DNA from 2 places in the Pararhodospirillum photometricum DSM 122 genome. Region 2 is predicted to be linked to the other one. Evidence: riboswitches for the same ligand, from Rfam matches in the RefSeq annotation. Region 2 holds a riboswitch; the other holds the start of a gene.
The links. A riboswitch is a leader RNA that binds a small molecule or an ion and turns the genes downstream of it on or off. The one in region 2 is predicted to bind S-adenosylmethionine.

Region 1: linked by a shared signal. The riboswitch ahead of RSPPHO_RS16915 (homoserine O-succinyltransferase) and the one ahead of metZ (O-succinylhomoserine sulfhydrylase) in region 2 are both predicted to bind S-adenosylmethionine.

What each region holds. Positions count from the first base shown of each region.
Region 1 is NC_017059.1:3,800,112-3,803,511, forward strand. It holds gene RSPPHO_RS16910 (hypothetical protein) at 1-1,173, shown strand, start outside; gene RSPPHO_RS16915 (homoserine O-succinyltransferase) at 1,174-2,085, opposite strand; SAM-I-IV-variant riboswitch at 2,130-2,236, opposite strand; gene RSPPHO_RS16920 (DUF2161 domain-containing phosphodiesterase) at 2,363-3,019, shown strand; gene RSPPHO_RS16925 (ribulose-bisphosphate carboxylase) at 3,058-3,400, opposite strand, start outside.
Region 2 is NC_017059.1:618,560-621,959, forward strand. It holds gene RSPPHO_RS02665 (circularly permuted type 2 ATP-grasp protein) at 1-610, shown strand, start outside; gene RSPPHO_RS02670 (alpha-E domain-containing protein) at 615-1,598, shown strand; SAM riboswitch at 1,681-1,757, shown strand; gene metZ (O-succinylhomoserine sulfhydrylase) at 1,803-2,999, shown strand; gene RSPPHO_RS02680 (methyl-accepting chemotaxis protein) at 3,080-3,400, opposite strand, start outside.

The sequences.
Region 1 (3,400 bases), 690 kb from region 2:
CCTCCCGAGGACACCCCCGCCTTGCTCCACGATGGCTCCGGCGGCGTTGGCCTCAGTGTCCGTGGGCAGTATCTCCAGGCCTCCCCCAGCGGGGGAGTGTCCTGGTCCCCGACGCGGGGAGCGGCGGCGCGCTTTGTCCTGATCGCGACGGCTGCCTTTGCCCGCCTGCGTCACCTCCACCGCCACGCCTGGATGGAGGTGCGCCCCCGCGTTTGGCACCCCGCCGGATCGTTGCAGCTTCTGCCGCACGATCGTGTGATGTTTGCGGGCGTCTCTTATACCCTGGCTGAGGTTCTGATCTGCCTTGCGCAACAGCCCGAGAGAGCCTTGTCGATTCAGCTGAGACGCGACGGCTGGCAGGTCAGGCAGTTTGAGGTCTTTCGGCCCCTCATTTATTTTACCGCCTTTGGCCCCCCCGAGATGTTTCAACTGCTTAATATCGCGCTATGCTCCCTGGCTCGGCGCGGAGCCGTTCCGGCCACCTATCTGGTGATCACCCGGCCCGAAGACCGGGCCTTGATTGCCGAGCACGGGGCCGAAGCCTGCGCCCTTCTGGGCGATCGCTTGCGCATTGCGTGCCTTGACGCCACGTCGTTGCGTGATTTCATGTTTGCCCGCTACGCCCTGGCGACCATTCCAGAAGGCGCGCTGTACCAGCCGATCTTGTATCTCGACACCGACATGGTCTGCGACGGCCCGTTGGAGAACCTGTTTCGCGAGGCCATGGACACCGACAAGATCCTTGCGCCTGCCGAACATCTCCTCCATTTGGATCAGTTCGACTGGTGGGGCGGAAAGGCCCTCTTTGAAAAGGATTCTTCTTCGGGCCTGACCATCAATGATTTTGGCATGAACTCCGGGAGCATCTGCGCCAAAAACCTTTTCGTTTTGCGCGAGTCTTTCGAGCTCATCCCACGGCTTCAGCGGGCACACGATACCCAGGCTTCTGAGCCATTGACCTTCGATCAACCTTTTTTCAATTACGTTGTTTACAAGCTTGGTCTCCAGGATCCCTCGGTTTTTCTTAAACACATCCGCCTCAACGGCCACGAGCAGCCCCCCTCCCCCAACGACCGCCGGGGGCTAGTCCACTTCATGGGAGGCGTTGGCAACAGCTCTCCCAAATTAAACCGTATGCGAGACTACGTTACCCTGCTCGACGCGCTGCCCTGATTATATTCCAATACGGTGCACCTGAAACGGCGTGGTTTGATACATTTCGTTGATCCAGTTGCCAAACAGCAAATGGGCATGGCCACGCCACGTATTCACCGGATCGCGGGTGGGGTCATCCGCGGGAAAGTAATACCGAGGCAAAATGATGGGAATGCCCGCCTTTTGGTCGCGAAAATACTCGTCGGCCAGGGTCCTGGTATCATATTCTAGATGATTGAACATGAAGAGACTACGCCGCGCCGGATCCTCGACCAGGCACAACCCGGTTTCGTCGCCTTCGGCCAGAACATGGACCGCCGATGGCAGATCGTCGCGGCGGACCTCGGTCCAGCGGGAGACGGGAATCGCCACGTCGTCGGAGAAGCCCCGCAAGAAAGGGGACGCCGGCTGGAGAATACGGTGAGGAAACACACCAAACGCCTTGCCACCGCGCTCATATTTCGGCACCCCATGGAAGTGGTGTAAGGCCGCCTGCGCCGCCCAGCAAATATGCAAGGCACGATGGACATGGGTCTGGGTCCAGTCAAAAATCCGCCGCAGTTCGTCCCAATAGCGCACCGCCTCGAACGGCAGCCGCTCCACCGGCGCCCCGGTCACAATAAACCCGTCGAAGCGCTCGGTGCGCACATCCTCCCACGGCCGGTAGAACGAGGCCATGTGGTCGGCCGGGGTGTGCCGAGCGACGTGATGCGTGATGCGGACCAAGGTCAGCTCGACCTGAAGCGGGGTCGCCCCAATCAAGCGAGCGATCTGGGTTTCCGTGCTCATCTTGTTGGGCATCAGGTTTAAAAGGCCGATCCGCATGGGACGAATGTCTTGGCGGATCGCATCCGCCTCGCGCATGACCACAACCCCTTCGGCTTCCAGGGTGCGGCGGGCGGGCAGATCGTCGGGAATCTTGATCGGCATGGCGACGGCCCCTCTCACAAAAACCCTGGGGCGGACGCCGTGGCTTAATTCCGTATACTTGCCGGAGCGGCCACATCCTTCCTTACGGAAGCTCCACCTTGCCCGGAAGGCAGGTTGGCGTTGGGCGTCGCCCCAACTCTTGATGCACGGCCGGTTTTGTACAAGCGGGAGCCGGGGCTGGCAAGAGGGGTGACATTGGGGAGGGAAAAAAAGGAGAAGGCTGGGGAGGCTGCGGCCTCCCCAGACCCCTCCGCCCCCTGTTCGGGAGTCCCGTTGTTTGGAAACTGACCTCTACGCCCCCGTCAAACGCACTCTCGAAACCCTGGGCTTCACGGTCAAAGGGGAGGTACGGGGCTGCGACCTCGTGGCGCTCAAGGACGGCCAGCCAGAGCTTGTGGTCATCGGCGAATTGAAGCAGAGCTTCACCCTAGAGCTGGTCTTGCAGGCCGTGGAGCGATGGAGCGCCTGTGACGAGGTCTGGCTGGCGGTGAGAGCCTCCAAAACCGGCCGGGGCCGCGAACGCGACCCCCGGGTGATTAAGCTCTGCCGCTTGCTTGGCCTCGGCCTGCTGGGTGTATCCCTTACGGATCGGGTCGATATCCTGTGTGAGCCCGCGCCCTACCACCCCCGGCCCAACCTTAAAAAGCGGGCCCGCCTTGTCGAGGAGTTCCGCCGCCGCCAGGGCGACCCGATGGTCGGCGGCACGCGCGGGCGCCAACCGCAAATGACGGCCTACCGCCAGCAAGCCCTGGTCGTTGCCTCCGGCTTGGTTAATGGTCCCAGCCGCCCGCGCGACCTCAAGGCCCAGGCGCCGCAGGCTGCCAAGATCCTCCAGGCCAATGTCTACGGCTGGTTCGAGCGCATCGAGCGCGGCGTCTATACCCTGAGCCCGGCCGGCCACCACGCCCTCAAGACGTGGCCAGCCCCGACTTGAGGAGGCTGGGGAGCCCCACCCTCCCCAGCCTGCTTGGTTTAGAGCCCAAGCGCGGCCTGCCAACCCGGATAGCGCGCATTGGCATCGGCCTGGAAGGACTCCAAGGCGCGCGCCAGTTCGCGATGCTCCTTGGCGTAGGTCACCAGATCAACGCCCTGGCTCCACGCTTCCCAGGCCTGACGCAGCGAACGCGCCCCAGCCGCCGGGCCGTCGAGGTGGCCAAAGCAACCGCCGCCGGAGGTCTGGATCACGTTGGCGTGGCCCAGGTTGGCGAAGAAACCCGGCAAACGGATCGCATTCATGCCGCCGCTGATGATCGGCGTACAGGCCTTCATGCCATCCCAGGCCTGCTTGTAATAGGGGCCCTGGGCCACGTCTTGC
Region 2 (3,400 bases):
GATCTATCGGCGCATCGACGACGATTTCCTCGATCCCCGAGCCTTCCGCAAGGACAGCATGCTGGGCGTGCCCGGCTTGTTCGAGGCCTACAAGCGCGGCCGGGTGACGCTAGCCAATGCCATTGGCACCGGCATTGCCGACGACAAGGCGGTCTACGATTACGTGCCGGCCATGATCGAGTTTTATCTCGGCGAGAAGCCCATCTTGCGCAACGTGCCGACCTATCACCTGGACGACGCCGAAGACCAGAAATACGTCCTTGATCGTCTTTCCGAGTTGGTGGTCAAGGAAGTCCACGGCTCGGGCGGGTACGGCATGCTGGTGGGGCCCAAGGCCTCGAAAGCCGAGATCCTGGCCTACAAGGACCGGATCCTGGCCAACCCCGGCAACTTCATCGCCCAGCCGACGCTGGCGCTTTCCACCTGCCCAACCTTTGTCAGCGATGGCCTTGTGCCCCGCCACGTGGACCTGCGCCCGTATGTGTTGACCGGAGAAACGACGCAGGTGGTCCCGGGCGGCTTAACCCGAGTTGCGCTCAAGGAAGGCTCGCTGGTGGTCAACTCCTCTCAGGGGGGCGGCACCAAGGATACCTGGGTTCTGGAGGATTGATGCCATGTTGAGCCGTACCGCCGACAACCTGTATTGGATGGCGCGCTATGTGGAGCGGGCCGAGAACATGGCGCGCATCCTTGACGTCTCCCATCGCATGCACCAGCTCCCCCATAACGGCGAGGGCTCGGGGGCGCAGTGGGAGCCGGCCTTGATCATTGCCGGCCAAAAGCCTTTTTATGAGGCGCGCTTTGATGTGATCTCGGCGAGCCACGTGATCGCGTTCATGGCGCTGGATCCCGAGAATCCATCGAGTATCGTGTCGACCCTGGGGGCCGCGCGCGAAAACGCCCGGGCCGAGCGCTTTGTCCTGCCGATCGAGATCTTTGAAAGCCTCAATGCCACGTGGCTAGAGCTTCAGTCGGTGAACTATAAACGGCTGCTCGACTGGGGCTTTCGAGAATTTTTCGAGTGGGTCAAGGAACGCTGTCACCAGTTTCACGGCACCATGGTCAGCACCATGATGCAAACCGACGCCTATCACTTTACCCGCCTTGGGATTTTCATCGAACGGGCCGACAATACCGCTCGCTTGCTTGATGTGAAGTATCACGTCCTGGCCCCCGACGAGAATAAGCTCGACGAGGCGGTGGATTACTATCAGTGGGGCGCGGTGCTGCGGGCCATGTCGGCGTTCAAGGCCTACCGCATCACCTATCGCGATTCCATCAAGCCGCGTCAGGTGATCGAGCTTCTCACGCTGCGCGGCGAGTTTCCCCGCTCCTTGCACCACTGCACGGCTCAGGCCACCGCGTTGTTGGAGGCCATGGCCCCGGAGTCGGAAGGAGCGCGCTTGGCCGGCGAAATGAACGCCCGCCTGCGCTATGGCCGGGTCCAAGACATCACCCGGCGCGGCTTGCATGAGTTCCTGACCGAGTTCATTACCCGCAACGCCCTGATCAGCGACGAGGTGGCGCGGACCTTCTACCTCGATCCGGCGACCGCCTTGCTCGCCACGCCCGGCCAAAGCCAACGACAGACGGCCTAAAGGAAAGGCTGGGGAGGCTTGCCTCCCCAGACCCCGCGAAACCTTTTCCCCTTGACCCGATCGGCTGAGGGGACTTATCGTGACGACGGTTCGTGGGGATTTGAGACCGGCTTGCGCCCACGTAAAATAAACCGCTAAAAGGGTCGCGTGACGTGACGTCCCGGCCTGATAGCCGGGATTTTTTTATGTCGCGGAGACTCAATCATGACCAAAAAGACCTCGCCCCATCTGCGCCCCGAAACGCTTCTGGTGCGCGGCGGCCTAAGCCGCACCGGGTTTCACGAAACCAGCGAGGCTTTGTTCCTGAATTCCGGCTACGTCTATGACACGGCGGCCGAAGCAGAGGCGTCGTTTGACGGCACTTTGGAACGCTACGTTTATTCGCGCTTTCGCAACCCTACTTTGAGTGTGTTCGAAGAGCGGCTGGCAGCCCTGGAAGGGGCCCCCGTGGGCAAGGCGGTGGCGAGCGGCATGGCCGCCGTGACCTCGGCCTTGCTGTCCCTGGTGCGCGCCGGGGATCGGGTGGTGGTCGGTCGCGAGCTTTTTGGCTCGTGCACCTGGGTCGCTTGCGATCTGCTGCCCCGCTACGGCGTCGAGGTGGCCGTGGTGGCGGCGGACGATCTCGCTGGCTGGGAAGCGGCGTTGTCGCGCCCGACCCGCGCCGTGTTTTTCGAGACGCCCTCGAACCCCACCTTGCGCCTTGTCGATCTGCAAGCCGTGGCCGATCTGGCCCATGCCGCCGGAGCAGTGGTGATTGTGGACAATGCGGTGGCTTCGCCCATCGTGCAGCAACCACTGGCCCACGGGGCCGATGTGGTCATCCACTCGGCGACCAAGTGGATCGACGGTCAGGGCCGGTGCCTGGGCGGGGCGATCTTGTGCTCCGAGGCCTTCAACGAAGAGTATTTGGGGCCCTTCCTGCGCCATACCGGGCCCTGCCTGTCGCCCTTTAATGCCTGGGTGTTCCTTAAGGGCCTGGAGACCTTGGGCCTGCGCCTCGCCCGCCACGCCAGCACGGCCCAACGTCTGGCGGAACTGGCCGAGGCCCATCCGGCGACCGCTGCCGTCCATTATCCCGGTCTGGCCAGCCACCCGCAGCACGCCTTGGCACAAAAGCAAATGACGTCGGGCGGCGGCTTGCTGGCCCTCAACTTGGCGGGCGGCAAGGAGGCGGCCTACCGCTTCTTGAACGCCTTGCGGGTGGTGGATATCAGTAACAACCTGGGAGATGCCAAGTCCCTGGCCTGCCACCCCTGGACCACCACCCACCAGCGCCTGACCGTCGAGGAAAAAGAAACCCAGGGAATCACCGAAGGCTTGCTGCGCCTGTCGGTGGGTCTGGAAGATCCCGAGGATCTCGCCGAAGACCTGACCCGCGCCCTCGACGCCGCCGCGTCTTGAGAAACGCTTGGGGGGTGTTCGTTGGGGGAAAACGGGGCGGCAGCCCCGTTTTCCCCCAACGGAACACCCCCCCGGGGCGTTTATCGCATAGCGGCGACTTGGTCGATGAACTGGCGGACATCGACGGAGAGGCCGTCGCTTTGGTGGGAGAGGTCGCCGGCGGCGCGGGTGATCTCGCTGACCGCATGGGTGGACTCGCTCACGCCATCGGCGACGTTGGCAATACTGTCGGCGACGACATGGACGCCATCGACGGCGCGGTGAATATTGCCGGCAATTTCGCCAACGACGCCGCGTTGTTCGTCGATGGTAGCGTGGATCGACTGGGCGGCGCCACTGATATCGCGGATGGTGGAGGCAATGCCCTGGATGGCGCGGACCGCTTCATCGGTGGCGGAGCG